2 regions of the Youngimonas ophiurae (nom. illeg.) genome follow, and region 1 is predicted to be linked to the other one. Evidence: riboswitches for the same ligand, from Rfam matches in the RefSeq annotation. Region 1 holds a riboswitch; the other holds the start of a gene.

What was found. A riboswitch is a leader RNA that binds a small molecule or an ion and turns the genes downstream of it on or off. The one in region 1 is predicted to bind thiamine pyrophosphate.
Positions count from the first base shown of each region.
Region 2: another riboswitch for thiamine pyrophosphate. It lies ahead of thiD (bifunctional hydroxymethylpyrimidine kinase/phosphomethylpyrimidine kinase); the one in region 1 lies ahead of thiB (thiamine ABC transporter substrate binding subunit).

Region 1 covers NZ_JBNAGJ010000004.1:56,351-67,067, forward strand. Annotated here, with positions in the region: gene ACP15O_RS10145 (AMP nucleosidase) at 1-218, shown strand, start outside; gene ACP15O_RS10150 (HU family DNA-binding protein) at 352-639, shown strand; gene ACP15O_RS10155 (DMT family transporter) at 713-1,582, shown strand; gene ACP15O_RS10160 (AEC family transporter) at 1,579-2,520, opposite strand; gene ACP15O_RS10165 (HD domain-containing protein) at 2,522-3,175, opposite strand; gene aroC (chorismate synthase) at 3,172-4,275, opposite strand; TPP riboswitch at 4,365-4,475, shown strand; gene thiB (thiamine ABC transporter substrate binding subunit) at 4,510-5,487, shown strand; gene ACP15O_RS10180 (thiamine/thiamine pyrophosphate ABC transporter permease ThiP) at 5,463-7,016, shown strand; gene thiQ (thiamine ABC transporter ATP-binding protein) at 7,003-7,695, shown strand; gene ACP15O_RS10190 (Trm112 family protein) at 7,692-7,874, opposite strand; gene ACP15O_RS10195 (LON peptidase substrate-binding domain-containing protein) at 7,871-8,503, opposite strand; gene ACP15O_RS10200 (tetratricopeptide repeat protein) at 8,532-9,458, opposite strand; gene ACP15O_RS10205 (leucine-rich repeat domain-containing protein) at 9,524-10,717, opposite strand, start outside.
Region 2 covers NZ_JBNAGJ010000001.1:349,770-360,486, forward strand. Annotated here, with positions in the region: gene ACP15O_RS01840 (thiamine phosphate synthase) at 1-522, opposite strand, end outside; gene ACP15O_RS01845 (thiazole synthase) at 519-1,292, opposite strand; gene thiS (sulfur carrier protein ThiS) at 1,294-1,491, opposite strand; gene ACP15O_RS01855 (FAD-dependent oxidoreductase) at 1,475-2,455, opposite strand; gene thiD (bifunctional hydroxymethylpyrimidine kinase/phosphomethylpyrimidine kinase) at 2,452-3,249, opposite strand; TPP riboswitch at 3,309-3,408, opposite strand; gene ACP15O_RS01865 (tetratricopeptide repeat protein) at 3,472-4,044, opposite strand; gene ACP15O_RS01870 (rhomboid family intramembrane serine protease) at 4,125-4,874, shown strand; gene ACP15O_RS01875 (GFA family protein) at 4,871-5,236, shown strand; gene dtd (D-aminoacyl-tRNA deacylase) at 5,574-6,020, opposite strand; gene ACP15O_RS01885 (nitroreductase family protein) at 6,060-6,734, opposite strand; gene ACP15O_RS01890 (TFIIB-type zinc finger domain-containing protein) at 6,756-7,850, opposite strand; gene ACP15O_RS01895 (hypothetical protein) at 7,843-8,223, opposite strand; gene ACP15O_RS01900 (SPFH domain-containing protein) at 8,227-9,354, opposite strand; gene ACP15O_RS01905 (DUF2927 domain-containing protein) at 9,372-10,310, opposite strand; gene ACP15O_RS01910 (toxic anion resistance protein) at 10,326-10,717, opposite strand, start outside.

The DNA.
Region 1 (10,717 bases):
TCCGGTTCCGTGTTCCCTATGGCACGCTCTTGTGCATCAGCGATAAACCGCTGCATGGCGAACTGAAACTTCCGGGCATGGCCAGCGATTTTTACAAAACCCAGGTTTCGCGGCATTTGCTGATTGGCATTCGGGCGATGGAGCGGTTAAGAGACATGCCTCTGGAGCGGATCCACAGTCGGAAACTGCGTAGTTTTGATGAAACTGCGTTTCTCTGACCTTGGGTCAGGCCCCGCAAACTGCATGTTTTTAAGGGGTCAGGCCCACAATTTATTGTGTTCCCCCACGACATACAGTTAAATACCGCGCAATGAGGCCCAAGCAATCGGGCAAATGAAGGAGAACAAAAAAATGACCAAACCGTTGACCAAGACTCAACTGGTTGCCGCACTGGCCGAGGAAATGGGCGCCGAGAAAAAAGCTGCTGCCGCTGCTCTGGAAGCTGTGACCACCATCATCACCCGCGAAGTGTCCGGCGGCGGTGCCGTGACCCTGCCCGGCGTCGGCAAGATCTACTGCCGCGAACGCCCCGAGCGTATGGTGCGTAACCCCGCCACCAACGAGCAGATCAAGAAAGAGGCCGACAAGGTGGTCAAAATGACCATCGCCAAAGCGCTGAAGGACAGCGTGAACGCCTGATCTTGCATTTGATCAAAGTTTCGGAAAGGGTCGTCCCATTGGGGCGGCCCTTTTCATTTGCAGGAGTCATCGGGTGGATATCAAGGCAATCGGCATGGGCATGGCCTTTGCGCTTATGTGGTCCTCGGCCTTCACCTCGGCGCGGGTGATCGTGCAATATGCGCCGCCCATGGCGTCCTTGTCTTTGCGGTTCCTTCTGTCGGGTCTGATTGGCGTGGCGATTGCGCTGGCGCTGGGGCAGAGCTTTCGCCTGACGCGCGCCCAATGGCGGGCGACGATCCTGTTCGGCCTGTGTCAGAATGCGCTGTATCTGGGGCTGAACTTTGTCGCGATGCAAACGATTGAGGCCAGCCTGGCCTCGATTGTTGCCTCGACCATGCCGCTGATGGTGGCGCTGGCCGGCTGGGTGATTTTCAAGGATCGCTTGCCGAAAATCGGTGTTCTGGGGCTGCTGCTGGGGGTCATCGGCGTGGTGATCATCATGGGGGCCCGGCTTGAGGCCGAAGTGGACCGTTTCGGTCTGTCGCTGTGCTTTATCGGTGCGGTTGCCCTGACCATCGCCACGCTTTCGGTGCGCGGGGCGTCCTCGGGGGGGAATGTGATGATGATTGTCGGGCTACAGATGCTGGTGGGTTCGGCGATCCTGGCGGTGCCGGCCGCGCTGCTGGAGGATATGACAGTGACGCTGAACTGGCAGCTGGTTGTCGCATTTTTCTATACCACGCTGGTGCCGGGCCTGACGGCAACCTGGGTGTGGTTCTGGCTGGTGAATCATGTGGGGGCGGTGAAGGCCTCGACCTTCCATTTCCTGAACCCGTTCTTTGGGGTGGCCATTGCGGCGCTGCTGCTGGGCGAAAGCCTGGGGCTGCTGGACGTGGTTGGCGTTGCGGCCATTGCGTTGGGGATTCTGGCGGTTCAGCTATCCAAACAGCGCCCCGCCTAAAGAATGGCCAACAGGGCTGACAGGGTAAAGAACGCGCCGAACGTGGCCCCCAGCAGCGCGATCGAGGCCACGCCCTCGTGCCCGTATTCCTGCGCCAGCACCGTGTAGATGCCAAACATCGGCATGGCCGCTGACAGGATAACGGCGGTTTGCATATCAGCCCCCAGCGTGGGCAGGCCCAGCAACGGAACCAGCATTGCGGCGGCAAACACCATCGCGGGGTGGAGGATCAGCTTGCCCACCATGATCTGAGCGGCCAGCCCGGTATTGCCGCGCATGGGCAGGCCCACCAGCGAGCCTCCGATCACGAACAGCGCCAGCGCCGAGGCCGAGGCCGCCAGCATATCCAGCAACCGATCCGCCCCCGAGGGCAGCTCGATCCCAGACAGCATCAGCGCAAAGCCGCCCAGCAGCCCCAGCACCATCGGCCGTTTGATCACCGACAGGAACAGGTTCCCCAGCATACGGCCCACCGAGGCGTGCTCTTCTTTGCGGGACAGTTCCAGCAGGACCAGACAGATGGGGATGATAAAGAAGTTCTCGATCACGAAGTTCAGCGCCAGGATGACACCCGCCTGATCCGGGAACAGCAACAGCATCACCGGATAGCCCACATAGCCCGAATTGGGACTCGAGGCGCCCATGGCCCCGATGCCGCGCCGCGCAGGCCCCACGCCTTGGACCCACAGGATCGTATAGGTCAGGGCAATTGTGGCCAGCCCGCCAAACAGAAAGACAGTCATGTAGCTGAAGTTCAGAACCTCGGACAGATCGCGGCGCCCCACTGCGCTGAACAGCAGCGCGGGCAAGGCTACGTTCAAGACGTATTTGCCCAGGGTGCGCATCTCGGATTGGGCGAAAACACGGTATTTCACCGCCGCATAGCCCAGCCCGATGGCCGCGAAAATGGGAAAGGTGATGGTCAGGATATCCAGCATGTCAGCTCCAGTGGGTGGGCGGGGGCGCGCCGATTTCTGATGCGAAATGGGCCAGAAAATCGCGCATACGCAAGACGCGTTCCTGCGCAATTGCGCGTCCGCGATCTGTCAGCATTCCGTCGGGCAGGCGCAGCAGTTTTATCGGCCAGTGATCCAGCGCGAATAGCGTGTCGTCCGGATCGCGCGTCGTGGCAAACGGATCCTGGGGGTCATAGAAGCTCCGCCCCAACTGCCCCGAGACAGCAAAACTGCGGGCTATGCCGATTGCCCCCAAAGCGTCCAGCCGGTCAGCATCACGCAGGATGCGCGCAGTGTCTGATTCAGGCTCTATTCCAGCGGAAAAGCTATGTGCCGTGATGGCGTGACAGGCCTGTGCGATCTGCGCACTGGACAGGCCAAGCGCGCGCAGATGCGGCTGCGCGGCCCTGGCGGACAGGGCCGAGGCCTGCGCGCGGTTCGGGGCGTCCTTGGGCAGGTTCACCAGATCATGCAGGTAAGCGGCTGCCATCAGGGGCACAGTGTCGACCGGCAGCGTCTGGGCGATATCCACGCAGGTCAGCCACACCCGATCCAGATGCGCCAGATCATGGGCTGCGTCCTGCGCCATTTCCTCGGCCGCGATCTGGCGGAGCTTGTGGCGCAGGGGGGTGCTCACCCGATTTTGCCCCGGTTTTCCCCGATCTGCCCGCGATGCAGCAGCAGATGGTCCAGGATCACGCAGGCCATCATTGCCTCGCCCACGGGAACGGCGCGGATGCCGACGCAGGGGTCGTGGCGGCCTTTGGTGATGATCTCGGCGGCCTCACCGGATTTGGTGATGGTCTGGCGGGTTTTCAGGATTGAGGAAGTCGGTTTCACCGCGAAGCGTACGACCAGATCCTGCCCGGTGGAAATGCCGCCCAGAATGCCGCCCGCGTGGTTTGACGAATAGACAGGCTGGCCGTCATTGCCCATGAAAATCTCATCGGCGTTTTCCTCGCCGGTCAGGCAGGCGGCGTTCATGCCTTCGCCGATTTCCACGCCCTTGACTGCGTTGATGGACATCATCGCGGCGGCCAGATCGGTGTCGATTTTGCCATAGACGGGGGCCCCCAGGCCGGCGGGGACGCCCTTGGCGACGATTTCCACCACGGCCCCGACAGAATTGCCCGATTTGCGCAGCGCGTCCATGTAATCGGCCCAGTCGGCTGCGGCGGTGGCATCGGGACACCAGAACGGGTTCTGGTCGATCTGATCCCAATCGAAGCGGGAACGGTCAATTTTATGCGGGCCGATCTGGGTCATGTAGCCGGTGATTTCCACACCCGGCACCAGGGTCTTGATTGCCTCGCGGGCGACGCCACCGGCGGCCACGCGCGCCGCGGTTTCACGGGCCGAGGACCGACCCCCGCCGCGATAATCGCGGATGCCGTATTTCTGCCAATAGGTGATGTCGGCATGGCCGGGGCGGAACTTTTCCGCGATGTCGCCGTAATCCTTGGATCGCTGATCGGTGTTTTCGATCATCAGCTGGATCGGAGTGCCGGTGGTCTGGCCTTCGAACATGCCGGACAGGATTTTCACCTGATCGGGCTCGCGTCGTTGGGTGGTGTATTTACTGGTGCCCGGTTTGCGCAGATCCAGCCAGTGTTGCAGCATGTCAGCCGTCAGCGCCACCCCCGGAGGACACCCGTCCACAGTGGCCCCCAGGGCCGGCCCGTGGCTTTCGCCCCAGGTGGTGACGCGGAAAAGATGACCGAAAGAATTCATGCTCATGGGGCGCTCCTTTGGGGGTGGAATACCGGGGCCGGGCGCGCAGAACAAGCGGTTTTGCCTTGAAGGCAAGGGGGCAAGGCGCTAGCTGTGACATCACCTCGGGGTGCCCGGCGCAAGCAACGGTGGGCTGAGATGCGTGATGCGAACCCGTTGAACCTGACCCGGTTAAGACCGGCGGAGGGAAGGTTTGGATCATTTCCCGACTGCTCCGCCCGTCGCAATGAGGAGGATACGATGAAGTATCTTGCGCTTGCCTCGGGATTGTTTGCCGCCACCGCTGCTGTGGCCGAAACACCCGTTCTGACGATTTATACCTATGACAGCTTTGTGTCGGACTGGGGCCCCGGCCCGGCCGTGGAAAAGGCGTTCGAGTCCGAATGCGGCTGCGATCTGCAATTCGTGGGCGCGGGCGATGGCGCGGCGCTGCTGGGACGGCTGAAACTGGAAGGCGCGCGGACAAAGGCCGACATCGTGCTGGGGCTGGATACCTCGCTGACGGCGGATGCGGCGGCGACGGGGCTGTTTGCCGCACATGGCGTCAGCGTGGACTATGATCTGCCCATCACCTGGGAGGACGCGCATTTCGTGCCCTACGATTGGGGTTATTTCGCTTTCGTCAAGAACGCGGATCAGGACGGGCCCGCGAATTTTCTGGCCTTGGCTGACAGCGATCTGAAGATTGTCATTCAGGATCCGCGCAGCTCGACCCCCGGTCTGGGCCTGCTGATGTGGGTAAAAACCGCCTATGGCGACGAGGCCCCCGCGATCTGGGAAGGCCTGTCGGACAATATCGTCACCGTCACCAAGGGCTGGTCCGAGGCCTATGGCCTGTTTCTGGAAGGCGAGGCCGATATGGTCCTGTCCTACACCACCTCGCCGGCCTATCACCTGATCGCCGAAGAGGATGGCTCGAAGGCTGCGGCCCGCTTTGACGAGGGGCACTACATGCAGATCGAGGTGGCCGCGAAACTGGCTGCCTCGGATCAGCAAGAGCTGGCGGATCAGTTCCTGGCCTTCATGGTTTCGGACGCTTTCCAATCTATCATTCCGACGACGAACTGGATGTACCCGGCGGTGACGCCCGCAGCGGGCCTGCCCAAGGGATTCGAGACCCTGATCCAGCCGGAAAAGGCCCTGATCGTTCCGGCGGATATGGCCGATACCGTGCGCGATCAGGCGCTTGAGGAATGGCTGCGCGCCCTGTCGAAATAAGCCGGGTTCTGCCCGGAGTGTTGGCCGCGATTTCTGTCGCGGCCTTCGTGCTGTGCGCAGTCGGAGCGGTGCTGTGGTTCGCAGGGGGCGGTGGAATGCCCGGCCCTGGCGATTGGGCCGCGCTGCGGTTCACCGTGATGCAGGCGGCTTTGTCCGCGTTGTGCAGCGTCGGGCTGGCCATTCCGGTGGCGCGCGCTCTGGCGCGGCGGGCATTTCCGGGGCGCTCTGTGTTGATAACGCTGCTGGGGGCGCCGTTCATTCTGCCGGTGATTGTGGCCGTTCTGGGGCTGCTGGCGGTGTTCGGCCGCAATGGAGTGCTGTCCAATCTGCTTGGGGTGGTGGGGCTGCCGCCGCTGTCCATCTATGGGCTGCATGGGGTGTTGCTGGCCCATGTCTTTTTCAACCTGCCTTTGGCGACGCGTCTGATCCTGCAAGGCTGGCAGGACATCCCGGCCGAGCGTTTCCGCCTGGCGGCGACCCTGGGCATGGGGCCGGGGCAGGTGCTGCGCTTTCTGGAATGGCCGATGTTGCGCCGGGTTCTGCCCAGTGCCCTGCTGACGGTTTTCGGCCTGTGTCTTAGCAGTTTTGCCGTGGTGCTGATGCTGGGCGGAGGCCCCAAAGCCACCACGCTGGAGCTGGCGATCTATCAGGCCTTTCGTTTTGATTTCGACCTGGGCCGGGCCGCGACGCTGGCCGCTATTCAGGCGGCTTTGGTGGGCTCGGTCGTGTGGGTCGGCCTGCGCATCAGCCGGCACGAGGCGGATACTGTCGGGCTGGATCGGGTCATCGGGCTAAGCTCTGGCGATGGGGTGTGGCTGCGGGTGCAGGATGGGCTGGTGTTGCTGCTGGCCTCGGGGTTTTTGCTGGTGCCGTTGGGGGTGATCGTGGTGAAGGGCGTGCCCGGACTGGCGGTCATGCCGGTTTCGGTCTGGGGGGCATTGGGCAATTCGCTGATGGTCACGGTGGCCTCGACCAGTCTGGGTGTGGGGCTGGCGCTGACCATCGCAACGGCGGCGGTGCGGGTTGGCTGGGCGGATGTGCTGGGAATGATGGGCTTTGCGGCATCGCCTTTGGTTCTGGGCACCGGGCTGTTTTTGATCATCACCCCGTGGGCCAGCCCCTCGGCGCTGGCTTTTGTGGTGACGGCACTGGTGAATGCGGTGATGGTGCTGCCTTTTGCGCTGCGCGTCCTGAGCCCGGCCTTGCAGAGCATCGAGCACGATTTCGGCAATCTGGCTGACAGTCTGGATATGCGTGGCTGGGCGCGGTTCCGGTTTCTGATCCTGCCGCGCGTGCGCCGGTCCATCGGGTTTGCGGCGGGGCTGGCGGCGGCGATGTCGATGGGGGATCTGGGGGTGATTGCCCTGTTTGCGGATCCGACGCAGGCGACTTTGCCCTTGCAGATGTACCGGCTGATGGGCGCCTATCAGATGGAGGCAGCGGCTGGCGCGGCGCTTTTGTTGCTGGCGGCCAGCCTGTCGCTGTTCTGGATCATGGATCAGGGAGGACGCGGAAATGCTGAAGCTTGAAGGGATCGTCGTTGAGCATGACGGGTTCCAGCTGTGGGCAGACATGGAGGTGCCCGACGGGGCCCGCGTGGCTGTGATCGGGCCGTCAGGCGCTGGGAAATCCACGCTGCTGAACGTGATCGCCGGGTTTCAGGCGGCCTCTGCGGGGCGTATTTTTCTGGCTGGGCAGGAGGTGACGAAAGTGCCTCCGGGGCGGCGGCCTCTGTCGGTGTTGTTTCAGGATAACAACCTGTTCCCGCATCTGACGGCGGCGCAGAATGTGGGGCTGGGGCTGCGGCCTGACCTGCGCCTGACCGCGGCGCAGAAGACGCAAGTGCATCAGGCGCTGCAGCGCGTTGGCCTGCAAGGGCTTGAGGCGCGCAAACCGGCGCAATTGTCCGGAGGACAGCAAAGCCGCGTCGCGTTGGCGCGGGTGCTGGTGCAGGATCGGCCTCTGGTGCTGCTGGACGAGCCGTTTTCCGCCCTGGGCCCCGCGATGAAGGCCGAAATGCTGGATCTGCTACAACAGCTTTTGGGGGAAACCGGCGCGACTTTGTTGTTGGTGACCCATGACCCCGAGGATGCCAAGCGTATCGCGCCTCAGACAATTCTGGTGGCCGATGGTGCGGCGCAGGGGCCGCTGGACACACAGCAGACCTTTGCTGATCCACCAAAAGCGCTGCGGGATTACCTGGGTTAGTCCAACGTCCGGGCTTCATCCACCAGCATCACCGGGATGCCATTGCGGATGGGAAAGGCCAGTTTGGCGGATTTGCTGATCAGTTCCTGGGCGTCGGCGTCATAGTCCAGCGGGCCCTGTGTCAGCGGGCAGATCAGCGCCTCAAGCATACGGCGGTCAAAGGCAGGTGTGTCGGTCATTGTATCGGTTCCTCGGCGTCGCCGCCGCGTAGCGCATATTCGATCAGGGTGACAAGCGTTTCGCGGCGGGTGCACAGGCAGGGGGCCTCAAGCAGGGCCTGTTTGTCCTCGGGATCCAGATCCAGCAGCATAGACAAAGAGTTGATCAGGAATTCGTCATCCGCGCCTTCCAGCGTTTCCCAATCGGTTTCCAGCCCGCGCTGGGTGAAATAGTTGCACAAGGCATTCAGGAACTCGGGCCGGTCAAAGCGTTCGTCCTGTTCCTCGGGGCCCAGATCGCGGCTGAACCCCTGCCAGGATACCTGACACCGGCGATAGGGGGTGAATCCCTCGATCTCGTTCAGAATCCGGAACCGGGAAATGCCGCTGAGCGTGATCATATAGCGCCCATCCTCGGTTTCGGAAAACTGCGAGACCCGCCCCGCGCAGCCGATCTGGTGCAGCCGCTCTTTGGCGCCGCAGGGCTGAACCATCCCGATCAGCCGCCCCGGCGTTTTCAGCGCGTCATCCAGCATTGCCAGATAGCGGGGCTCGAAGATATGCAGCGGCAGGCGCGCGCGGGGCAGCAGCAGCGCCCCGGTCAACGGAAAGACCGGCAGGATATCAGGAAGGTCGAATTTCAGTGCCATGGTGCACGAAGGTAGCCCGCAAAGGCCATCAGGCAAATATCATCGAGCTAAGTTTGCGACGGCCGTTCAAAACAATGGGGTCATTGGGTTTCAATGCCTCGAAAATCGTGAACAGCTGGGCCTTGGCGGCACCGTCATTCCACTCGCGATCCCGGCGGAACAGTTCCAGCAGCTGGTCCACGGCGTCCTCGATCTGGCCGTTCGCGTGCAGCGCCTGCGCCAGATCAAGCCGCGCCTGATGGTTGGCCGGGTCCGCCTCTAGCGCGGTGCGCAGCTCATCCAGAGGGCCGGAGTTGGCGGCCTGACGGGCCAGTTCCAGTTGCGCGCGGGCGGCCTCGATCGGGGCTGAGGCGGCCAGGGTGGCGGGCACGCCGTTCAGGGCAACCTCGGCCTGGTCCAGTTCGCCCGCAGCCAGATGGCACCGGATCAGCCCGGCAAAGGCTTCGGCGTTTTCGGCGTCTTCTTGCAGAACGGCCGCGAAAACCTGAGCGGCATCGTCCAGCGCGCCCTCGGTCAGCATTTCCTCGGCTGCGGCCAGCGCATCGTCCAGCCCACCGCTGGCATCGCCGCCGGCCGCTTCGATTGCGCGTTTGATGAAAGCGTCAATCTCGGATGTGGGAACGGCGCCCTGGAACATATCGGTGGGCCGGCCTTTGACAAAGGCAACGACGGTGGGAATGGATTGCAGCGGCAGCCCCTGTTGGGCCAGAGCCTGCGCCAGCCGCTGGTTCTGATCCACGTCGATCTTGGCCATTTTCACAGCGCCCTTGGCGCGGGTCACCGCGTCCTCCAGCATCGGGCCCAGCGTTTTGCACGGCCCGCACCAGGTGGCCCAGAAATCCACGATCACCGGCACCTCATTCGAGGCCTCGACAACATCGACCATGAAGTTCTCTTCGGTGACGTCCTTGATCAGATCGCCCGCAGGGGCAGCGTTTTGTCCAAGTTCCAGCATGTCAGATCGTCCTTACGGATTGCGTTGCGTCATATATGAGGCCTGCACGGGCCGGGAACAACCCGTCAATCTTTGTCTTTGCTGATATGCAGGCGAACAGTTTGTGCCCCAAAAGTCAGGCCTGCCAATCCCGTAGTGGCAACGATGTTCAGACCTGGGATCAATGACAACAGGCCGCCAACGGCCGAGATCAGTCCGATCTTGTAGAGGCCCCCATAGGTGCCGTGGTCGTGGTCCAGATATTTGATGCACCTGTCAGTCAGTTTCGCCAGTTGAAGGAGCCTGTCTTTCAGCCCCTTGGCCTCGGCCTCAGTCAGGGGGCGGTTGTGATTTTCTGGCAGTTCATCCTGCAAGGCGATCAACTCGGCCTCCATCACGTTCAGAAAGCTGGCCTTGGCATCGTATTCGGCCTTGGCGTCTTCGCCATTGGGGATGGGGATCAGCTTGTGTACCGCCTGTTCTTGCTGAACCAGCACCATGAGATGTTCGAGGCGGGACGAGAATTCCGGGCGATCGTCTTGGAACTGCGCGCGGAGTTGCGCGGCAGAGATGGCGTTCGCTGCTGAGGTAACCGATTGGCCAGTTGATGACGGAGATTTGGTGTTCTTGGGCGGCTTCCAGTTTTCCAGGTAGTCAAACAGGGTCTGGGCGCGTTCTTCTGGGTCTCTGATCTTTGCAATCCGTGCGATTTCTGGGTCTTGGCGCGCTGCTCGACAGCCTCGAAATCGCAAGCCCTCCTCTCCTGGAGCAGCGGCGAGTAGTGAGAGATGGCGAAGTGGACGCAGGTTTTCCACATCAGTGGCCTCAATACTCAGGTTTCTTATACGTTTCAGTCTCTTGAGGGGTGAAATGTCAGCTACTTTCGTATCGAAAAGCTGAAGTCGCCACAAAGATGTAAGATCGGACAGCGGTGACAAATCGCTAACAGGTTCATAGAATAGCTCTAATACGTTTAGATTTTTAAGAGCTTCCAATGCGGAAAGGTTCGACACTCGCGTAGCGCCGAGTTTTAGATGATGCAGCGAAGTCAGTTTCGCCAAAGGTGAAATATCTTCTAATGATTTGAGGCAGTAAAGTGACAGATTTGTCAGATTTTTCAGCCCGGTCAGCGGAGTAAGATCCTCCAAGTGATTAAAAGATATATCGAGATGGCGTAAGCTGTGTGCCTCAACTATGTTCGGCGGCAAACAGGACATTTTTCGATGGCTAAGATCCAGATGCTGCCATTCATGCTTGATGGCCTCTTCTACTAAGCGTTC
Region 2 (10,717 bases), on a different contig from region 1:
GACACAATCGGCCCCCGCCCGCATCGCCCCCGCCGCGCGTTCCACGGACATTCCGCCGATGGCGATCAGCGGGATGTCCCCGATCAGGGCCTTCCATTCGGTCAGTTTCTCCAGACCCTGCTGGTGCCATTTCATTTTCTTCAGAATGGTTGGGTAAACGGGGCCAAGCGCGATGTAATCGGGGTTGATCGCTAGGGCGCGATCCAGTTCGGCGCGGTCATGTGTGGACAGGCCCAGTTTCAGCCCCGCGGCACGGATGGCGGGCAGATCAGCGGTATCCAGATCCTCTTGGCCCAGGTGAATCCAGTCGCAGCCCAGATCAATCGCCAGCTGCCAATGATCGTTCACCACCAGCGTGGCCCCGTGGGTCTGGCACAGCTGCTGCGCGCGCGCGATTTCGGCGCGCAGCACGTCCTGCGGCTGATCCTTGATCCGCAGCTGGACGAATTTCACCCCCAGCGGCAGCAGCCGTTCCAGCCAGTCGCTGCTATCGAAGATAGGATAGAACGGATGCGGGATCATGATAGAAAAGCCTTTCCAATCAGAGGGGTAGAGGGGGCAGCCATGTCGCGTGGCATCATCGGCTGGGCGCGATAGGCCTGCGCGCCCGCGGCGACCGCCCCGGCAAAGGCCTCGGCCATGGCGGCGGGGTCTCCGGCTTTGGCGACGGCGGTGTTCAGCAACACCGCATCATAGCCCAGCTCCATCGCCTGCGCGGCCTGGCTGGGCAGGCCCAGCCCCGCATCCACCACCAGCGGCACGTCTGGGAAATGCGCGCGCAGGCTGCGCAGACCGTAGAGGTTATTCAGCCCCAGCCCGGTGCCAATCGGCGCGCCCCAGGGCATCAGAACCTTGCAGCCCGCGTCCAGCAGACGGTCACACAGGACCAGATCCTCGGTGCAATAGGGGAACACCTGAAACCCGTCTTCGGACAGGATGCGTGCAGCCTCGATCAGGCCGAATGGGTCCGGCTGCAGTGTGTCCGCATTGCCGATGACCTCAAGCTTGATCCAGGGCGTGTCGAACAGCTCGCGGGCCATGTGGGCGGTGGTCACGGCCTCGCGGACAGAGTGGCAGCCGGCGGTGTTGGGCAGGACGGCCACGCCCAGATCCTGAATCAATTGCCAGAAGGCCTGCCCGGCCTTTTCCGCGCCGCCCTCGCGCCGGATGGACACGGTGGCAATGCCCGCGCCCGAGCGTTGAAAGGCCTGCGCCAGAATGGCGGGCGAGGGGTATTGCGCGGTGCCCAGCATCATCGCGGACTCGATCCGAGTGTCATAGAACGTGGGCATGTCAGCCTCCTTGCATGGGGGCCAGGATTTCCACCCGATCCCCCGGTTTCAGCGTATGAGACGGGCGCAGCGTGGCAGGCACGAAGACCTCATTCACGGCGGTGGCCAGCTTGGCGCCGCTGTGGCCCTGCTGATCCAGCAACTGCTCCAGCGTGGTTGCGTCCGTATCGGTGTCTTGCCCGTTAACGATGATCTTCATACCAATCCTCCGGTGTTGTTCCGTCCAGCAGCAGGGCGCCCACCATCTGCGCCAGCGCGGGGGCCAGCAGGTATCCGTGGCGGAACAGCCCGTTCACATGCAGCGCGTCCGGCAGGTGCCTGATGCGGGGCATGTTGTCGGCAAAGGCCGGGCGCGCGCCGGTGCCGATTTCCAGAATTTCGGCCTCGGCGAAGGCGGGGTTCAGCGCATAGGCGGCGCTGAGCAGTTCCAGCACCGACCGGACCGAGGCGCGCGCGCCGTCCTCGCGCTCGATCTGGGTGGCGCCCAGCATGAACACCCCGTCGCCACGCGGCACGATATACAGCGGATAGCGCGGGTGCAGCAGCCGCACCGGACGGGCGAGCACGATGTCGGGCGTATGCAGGATCACCATCTCGCCCTTGACGCCGCGCAGGTCGGGCAGGCTGTCTTTGGCGGCCAGCCCGCGGCAGTCGATGACCTGCCCCTGACGGGTGGTGTCGGCGGTGAAATGCACGTCCTCTGCTTGCAGAGCATCGCGCAGACCGGACAGGGTTTGGCGTGGATTAATGTGTGATTCCAATGTCATATGCAGCGCGTGGGGGAACCTGCCGGACAGGTGCGGTTCTAGATCGGTTAGCGCGTCCGCTGTCAGGGCGCGGTGGTTTTCGGTGCGCTGGGCAAAGCGGGTCAGCTCGGCGTGATCGCGGCTAAGCGCCACCACGACCGAGCCCATTTGCGTGACCTCGGCGCCGCGCGCGCGCCACCAGTCGGCGGCTTTGCGGCCATGGCGGATGACGGGGGGCTCGGCGCTTTCGCCCTCGCAATCGGGGGCCAGCATCCCGCCGGCCCACCACGAACAGCCCTGCGGACCGGGGCCAAGCGCGGGGTCGCAGACGGTGACGGACTGGCCGCGCCGGGACAGTTCCGAGGCGACGCACAGGCCCACAACGCCGCTGCCCAGAACGGTGAAATCGGGGCTCATGTCCAGACCTCGTGAAAGTGGTGAACCGGGCCGTGCCCGTGGCCGATGCTCAGGTCATCGGCGCGCAGAATGGCCCGATGCAGCCAGCCATGCGCGGCGCGCACGGCGGTTTCCACAGATTGCCCGCGCGCCAGCCCCGCCGCGATACCCGAGGACAGGGTGCAGCCGGTCCCATGGGTGTTGCGCGTATGGATACGGTCAGATTCCAGCCCCAGCGCGCCGCGTTCATTGATCAGCCAGTCGGTGCAGATATTGCCCAGCCCATGCCCGCCCTTCATCAGCACCGCCTGGGGCCCCAGCGCCAGCAGGTTTTGCCCCTGCTGCCTGAGCGCCTCGGCGGTCAGGGTTTCGGGCTGGTCCAGCAGCAGGGCGGCCTCGGGGATATTCGGGGTCAGGACGGTGGCGCGCGGCAGCAGCTCTGTGCGCAGGGGGGCGATTGCCTCGGGGGGCAGCAGCACCGCGCCGGATTTGGCCACCATCACCGGGTCCAGCACGATGGGGCCGTCGAAATCGGCCAGGGCCTGGGCCACGCATGTCACCAGCTGGGGCGATCCCAACATGCCGATCTTGATCGCGGCCACGTCCAGATCCTCCAGCACTGCCGCGATCTGCGCGCGCACCACATCCAGAGGGATCGGATGCACGGCGGTCACGTCCTGGGTGTTCTGCGCGGTGACGGCGGTGATCACGCTGGCGCCATAAACCCCCAGTGCCGAGAAAGTCTTCAGATCCGCCTGAATACCGGCGCCGCCTCCGCTGTCAGATCCGGCGATGGTCAATGCGATAGAGGCCAAGGGTTTCTTCCTTTGATCAATGGACGGATCGAGAGAAAGAAACGGGTCTTTGGGCGTGCAAAATCCCAAAGTCTGTTCCCTCCGCCGGTCCTAACCGGTTCAGGTTCAATGGGTTTGCGGATTGCATCTCAGCCCCTCGGGGCACCCCAACAGATGCGATGGGCATACAGCATGACGGCGCGCGCGTCACCGGAAAATTTCAGATGGCCGGATTTTCGGGGCTCAGAGCTCTTCGCCGCGGGGGGTCAGCAGGTGGCGTTCGGGCAGCCAGGGGTTCAGTGCCAGCGCGGCGCGCAGCACCTGCTGGCCCTCGTCCATGCGGCCCAGCCCCATCAACGCCAAAGCCTTGCCCGTCATCGCGCCCAGGTGCCGGGGCGAGAGGGCCAGAGTGCGCTCCAGATCGGTCAGAGAGGCGCTGTAATCCTGGCGGATGAAATTGACAAAGGCGCGCTGGTTATAGCCCTCGGCATAGTCGGGGCAGTAGGCGATCAGCCGGTCGAACGCCTGCCGGGCGCCCAGCAGGTCATAGCTTGCGCGTTTGGCCATGCCGGCGTTCAGGATCTCTTGGGCGATCTCATCGGGGGCGCTGGCCCACAGCGCCCACATCTGATCCGAAATCTGCCGGGCCTGGGATTCTGATCCGGCCGCCTGGACCCGATCCAGCAGGCGATTCAGCGCGGCGGAGTGATCGGGCGGCGCAGGGCAGGTTGCGGCCTGAAATTCATCCTGCAATTCACCCTGCGATACCGCCTGTGATCCGGCCAGTGTCAGCGCTATGATCCAAGGTTTCAGCATGGCCCAATGGTGACGCATCGCGCGGGCGGGTCAAGTCACGGTTACTTGACCTTACCGGCAAAAGGCCGGATCGTGCGCCCATGTTTCCGATCCGAGATCACAACCCGTCCGACCGCACGCCCTTTGTCACCTATGCGCTGATTGCGGTGAATGTGGCGGTGTTTCTAAGCTACGTGGAGCTGTTCGATGATCCGCGTGCGCTGAACGCGTTCTTTTTTGACTGGAGCCTGATCCCCGCCCGTGTCGCTCAGGGGGCGGGGTATGAGACCCTGTTCACCACCATGTTCATGCACGGAGGCTGGATGCATCTGGCCGGTAACATGCTGTTTTTATGGATCTTTGGCGACAATATGGAGGACGCCTTTGGCCATGTCGGGTTCTTGCTGTTCTATCTGGCCTCGGGGTTGGCGGCGGCCTTTGCGCATGTGGCGGCCGATCCGGGCTCGGTGATCCCGACGGTGGGGGCCTCGGGGGCGATTGCCGGGGTGATGGGGGGCTATCTGTTGCTGTTTCCTAAGGCGCGGATCGACATCTTGTTCATTTTCTTTGTGTTTTTCCGCATCTTTCCGGTGCCGGCCTGGGCGATGCTGGGGGTGTGGTTCGTGCTGCAACTGTTTTCGGGCAGTACCGTGGATGCCAGCGGCGGAGGCGTGGCCTATTGGGCTCATGCGGGTGGGTTTCTGGCCGGATTCGTGCTGGCTTTGCCCTATTGGATGCGTCAGGGCGGTGTGGGGTTTTGGGAACGCACCCATGGCCAGCCCCCCAATCCCGAGAGCAGCTATCCTTTGTCCCGTTCCTCAATCCCGACTGTGAAAAGGCGCCGTAAATGACCCATAAACTGACCTGCCATTGTGGCGCTGTCGAATTGTCCGTGCAGCTAAGCGACGGTTTCAACACCGCGCGGCGCTGCGATTGTTCCTTCTGTCGCCGGCGCGGAGCGATTGCCGTGTCCGCACCCCTGGACGGGATCGAGATCATACGCGGCGCGGATAAGCTGACCCTGTATCAATGGGGCACCAGGACGGCGAAACACTATTTTTGCTCGGTCTGCGGGATTTACACGCATCATCAGCGGCGCTCGAACCCGAATGAATACGGGGTGAATGCCGCCGCGATCGAAGGGGTGAACCCGCGCGATCTGGGCGAGATTCCCTGGGCGGACGGGGTGAATCATCCGAAGGATCGCACCTGACCTGCCGTGCCGCACCCCAAGTGTCGTTACGTCACTTTTCCGTTTGGTCTGACGATTTCGCCTGATGGGGCTTGATCGACTCGGGGTGCTATGATCGTTTGACGATCATAGCCGGGCGGGCGTTTGACGGAGGGGTCAGACGCAGGGGCCCGTTCCCACGAAGAGAGGGAGAGCCAGGCCGACGAACGCAGGAGGGGGCGTTCCGATTGCCGGATAAGAGGGATCTTCGAACGGAACGCGCGGCCCTGCGCCCGGTTTTTCACAGGCAGGGCGTGCAGTCCCTAACTTAGCGCCCTGCCTGGATTTTTCTGAATTTTCCGATGCAGATTTGCGGGGTCTACTCTGGCGCGCTGTCCATCCAGATGGTCACCGGCCCGTCATTGACCAGCGCCACAGACATGTCCGCGCCGAACACCCCTGTCTGAACGGGCACGCCCTGCGCGGCCAGTTGCGCGGCGAAATAATCATACAGCGCCTTGCCCTGATCGGGCGGCGCGGCGGCGGAAAATCCGGGCCGGTTCCCGCGTGAGGTATCGGCGGCCAGCGTGAACTGGCTGACCACCAGCGCGCTGCCCTCAATATCGCGAACCGAGCGGTTCATTTTGCCGTTTTCGTCCTTGAAAACCCGCAGCTTGGCGATTTTGGAGGCCAGATGATCGGCCTGGGATTCGGTATCGCCCTGCATGGCGCAGACCAGGATCAGCAGCCCGGCACCGCATTGGCCGACTGTCGTTCCCTCGACCGAAACCGAGGCTTGGGTGACACGTTGTAAAAGGGCGCGCATGGGGGCTCCGTGGGCTGAAGTTTGCGGGGGATGCCGATGTTACTCGCGCAGATCCAGAACCTGAGACAGGGGGGCGCGCTCGGTGCGAAACTGGTTGGCGGGATGGGCGGGATCTTCGTATCCGAATGAGATCGCGCAGAGGATCAGGCGCGTCTGCGGAATATCGAAATGCGCCCGCACGGTGGGGGCAAAAGCGGCGATGGCCGCCTGGGCGATGCTGGCCACGCCCGCCGCCTGCGCGGCTGCCGCAAAGGCCGCGACAAACCCGCCGCAATCCATTACGCCATAAGGGCCCAGATCGGAGTCCGAGGTGATGATGGCCACATGCGGCGCGCCGAACAGGCGGTAGTTTTCGCTCATTTGCCGGGCCGAGCCCACCCGATCCCCGCGCGTCACCCCCACGGCCTGATAAAGCTGCAATCCGCAGGTCCGGCGCCGCTCTTGGTACACGCCGGTGTATTGCTGCGGCCAGTCCAGATCGGGCTGGGCGGTCTGAGTCTCAGCCGCCTGTGTCATCGCGTTTCGGAAGGCATCGGTCTGAGCGCCGCTGGTGACAATGATCTGCCAGGGCTGCGCGTTGCACCAGGTGGGCACGCGTTGGGCGGTTTGCACGATCTGCTGGATGGTCGTGGATGGAACCGGGTCGGGGCGAAAGCCGCGGCACGAATGACGCGCGCGCATCACGCGGTCAAAGGTTTGAAAATCGTCGGTCATGTGCCCCTCCCCCAGGACATGTTATTGATTTTGTGCGATGAAATACCCTGCTGTCCCCGCGACGATCAGGCCCAGAACCACCGCAATAGCGATTTTCCAGGCCGACCAGGGCCGTTCGCCCTGCACCCGGCCCGTCTGGCCGTTCACCACGAAACGATAGGTTTTCCCGCGATATTTATAGGCCGCCAGCCAGACCGGCAGCAGCACATGTTTAAAGGTGACATCGCTGATCTGTGTCTGAATATCGTGGATGCGCTGCCGGTCTCCGCCGATGTCAAAGCGCACGTCGCGCGCGATCACGCGGTTCATTTTGGCGCGGGCCTGATCATAGCCCTCGTCCAGTTCCACCGCATAGCCCTCGGCGCGGAAGCCGGCCAGAAACTCGGGCTGATAGGGGGCCAGGCCGGACAGATCCCAGGGTTCCAGCGCATCGGTGAAGCGTTTGGGCAGGCTGCGCGAGGCCAGCACCAGCACATCATCGAAGAACCGCGCAACCCGGCCGGATTTGGGGCTCCAGCGGACTTTGGTGACGCGCTGCTGTGTGCGTTTGCCATTGCGGGTGACCGTGCGGGTTTCGTGGTAAACCGTGCCACGCTCGCCGCGATATTTGGATTTTGTATCGGCGTCGAAGGTCCAGTAGGGGACATAGATGCCCTCCATCCGGCGGCCTTTGCGTGCGTATTCCTGCAATCCATTGGGCGCAAACCACAGACGGCCCAGCCAGCCTGTCATCGCCGTGCGGGCCTGCTGTTCGGTCAGTGCAAAGGGCAGCACGCCGCGCGGTTTGATATGGCGGTGCGTGCCGGTATCCGTGACGACGGGCGTGGCGCAAAACGGGCATTCCAGCGCGTGATCGACCTGCGAAAATTCGACCTGCGCGCCGCAATTGGGGCATTTGGTGACGCGGGTTTCCTCGATTTCCTGGGCGGGCAGCAGGTTGTTCAGGGCCTGTTGGAAATCCAGCTCGCGGATGGCGCCGCCGCCCCAGGGGCTGGCCTCGGAGACCTCCTGAACATGGCCGCAATGATCGCACATCAGCTGGCCGGCGTCCGGGTCAAACCGCATGTCCGCGCCGCATTGATCGCAGGGAAAGCGGTGTTCCTGAGGCTCAGCCATTTTTCCGTCCGTGGGCATGTTCGAAACTAACCATTTGCGCGATTTCACCATTTTCGGAACGGGTAAAGCGGATCACATGGCAAAACAAGCGTGTGCTGCCATCGGGTCGCGTCAACACCCCCGAGGCCGTGCCCGCCTTGCCATGGCTGACCACTTGTTCAATGCGGATGGATTTGCAGGTGGGCTGGTTTTCGCGGGCCTGCTGGATTGCCGGACGGCCCAGAACAGCCCCGCCCGAGCGATCCCAGACCGCGCCCTCGGACAGGGCGGCATCGGGCAGATCGCCCTCACCCATCAGGGCAAGGGCGATGTTTTCGATCCGGCGATTCTGCGCCGAGTTTGCGCAGTCCGGGCTGCGGGTCACTTGCGTCATGTGTCAGCCCGCAGGCGGCGGGGGCGGCGGCAGAATGGTAAACAGCTGTGCCAGTTCCTGCACGTCCTCGGCATGTTTCCAACCGTCCTGACCGGCGGTCCAGACGTGGGTTTCGCGCGTCAGGCTACCGTCCGAGGCCATCCGGCCCAGGGTTGCGCGCGAAAACGGGCCTTGCGTCTGGCCGTCCTTGGCGATGTGCCAGACTTTTTCCACCGGCGGGGGCGGAGGCGCGACGGGGGCCGCAGCAGGCGCGGGGCGTGCGCCCCAGGGGCCTACGTTGGCGCCTGTATTGGCCATGTTTTGGGCCATCGCCATGCCCATTCCCATCCCAAGGCCCGCACCCATTCCAGAATTGGGGGTTTGCGCGGCGGCGGTCATGGCCTCGGCGGCGGAATATTGGGTGAATTTACCCAGATCCCCGGCCAGCCCCATCGAGGTCCGCTTATCCAAAGCCGCCTCGACTGCGGGGGGCAAGCTGATGTTTTCAATGTACAATTCAGGGATAGACAGGCCGTATTCAGCAATCGTACCCGAGATTTCAGCCGCGATCAGACGGCCCAGATCGGCGGTGTTCGCTGCCATGTCCAGCACCGGAATCCCCGAGGCGGAAATCGCGCGGGAAAACTCCTGCACGATGATGTTGCGCACCTGAAAACTGATCTCGTCCATGGTGAATTCGCCGTCCGTACCGACGATTTCGGTCAGGAAACGGGCCGGATCCGAGACGCGCACCGAATAGGTGCCATAGGCGCGGATACGGGTGGGGCCGAATTCCGGATCGCGCAGCATGATGGGGTTCTTCGTGCCCCATTTCAGATCGTTGAACCGGGTGGTGCTGACGAAGTAGATCTCGGATTTAAAGGGGGATTTAAACCCATGATCCCAATGGTTTAGCGTGGTCAGGATCGGCATGTTGTTGGTTTCCAACATGTACAATCCGGGGGTAAAGACATCGGCCAGCTGGCCTTCGTGGATGAACACGGCGGCCTGGCCCTCGCGGACGGTCAGCTTGGCACCGTATTTGATCTCGTGGTCTTCGCGCTCGAACCGCCAGACCATGGTGTCGCGCGTGTCATCCACCCAATGGATGACGTCAATGAATTCTCCGGTCAGGAAATCGAAAATACCCATGAGGGCCTCCGTATTAGTCAGCTGCTGCCGCCGGTCAGTTCAATCGCGATCTGGCGGATGATGGGGCGGGCTTCGTCCACCGTCATACCCGCGCGCAAACGCGGATCATAGAGCATCCGCAGCAGCATTTCGTCATGTGTTGTCAGCAGGGCGAACTCGTCATCGTCATTGAAGATCGAGGGCCGCGCGTTCGGGCTGTCATTGGCCAGGCCCAGCCCCTGGGCCAGTTCCTCGTGAATGCAGGACAGGCGCACCAGATCGGGGTGTTCGGCCCGGATGATAGCGATGGCCTTGGCATAGTCGTGATCGTTATCCACATCCGAAAACGCCAGCACCATACAGTGAATCGAGCGCGGGATATTCTGGATGATCTGCAAAGAGGCCGGGTTGATATTCGGCACGATCTGCCTGACCCGCGTCAGGGTCTGGGCGCGGTCGTCCTCAGAGGCGATCAGGACATGGAAATTGGCCCCCTGATCACGGACGGAAATGGCGTGCTCTGTCAGCCGGTTCAGGCGCTGCGCGTATTTGGTGATGGCGGCGCGGTCCTTGTTGCGGATCTCGGCCGGGGTGAATTGGCCGAACTCAACCGAGAACCGCACAGGCCCCGACCAGCGCCGCAGCACACCCGAGGTGCCCCGGGACACCCGCAATCCGGCACCGCGTTCGTATTCGTCAAAAAACGCGATCCGTTCGAAATTGCGCGCCAGAATATCGGCGCTGAAGGGCGTGTCCGGCCCGCCCCCATCCGTGCGCAGCAGCCCCTGGGCCACCAGATCGGCCTGTAGCCGGCCATAATAGGTGGCCAGCGCGCGGGACTGCGCCGAGGGCTGGCTGGGATGCAGCGTCGCCGGGCGTGCCTGCGGCGGGGTGGGGGGCGTAAGCTCAATGCAGCCCGTCAGGGCCAGCACGGCCCCGACGGATGCGATTTTGGTTAGGCCAGACAGTCGTTTCAAGGACTTACCCTGTGCTTAGGTCTGAGGAACGGCGGTGCCCGCAGTGTCACCCAGCCCGGTTTTCCGGGCTTTGGCGGCGGCCAGCGTGTCGCGCAGTTCGGTTTCCATTTTCTTCAGATCCTCTTCGGCGGCGGCGCGTTTGGCCTTGCCTTCGTCGGCGATCTGAAGGCTTTCGTTGATCGTGGCGATCAGGTTGGCGTTGGCGTCTTTGACGGCTTCGATGTCAAAGACGCCACGCTCCATTTCCTCGCGGATCATCTTGTTGCTGGACCGCAGGTTTTCGGCGTTGGCCTTCAGCAGTTCGTTCGTCAGGTCGTTGGCGTCGCGCACGGCGCTGGCCGCCTCGGCCGAGCGCTGGATGGTGACGGCCTGAGCCAGCTGGGTTTCCCACAGCGGCACGGTGTTCA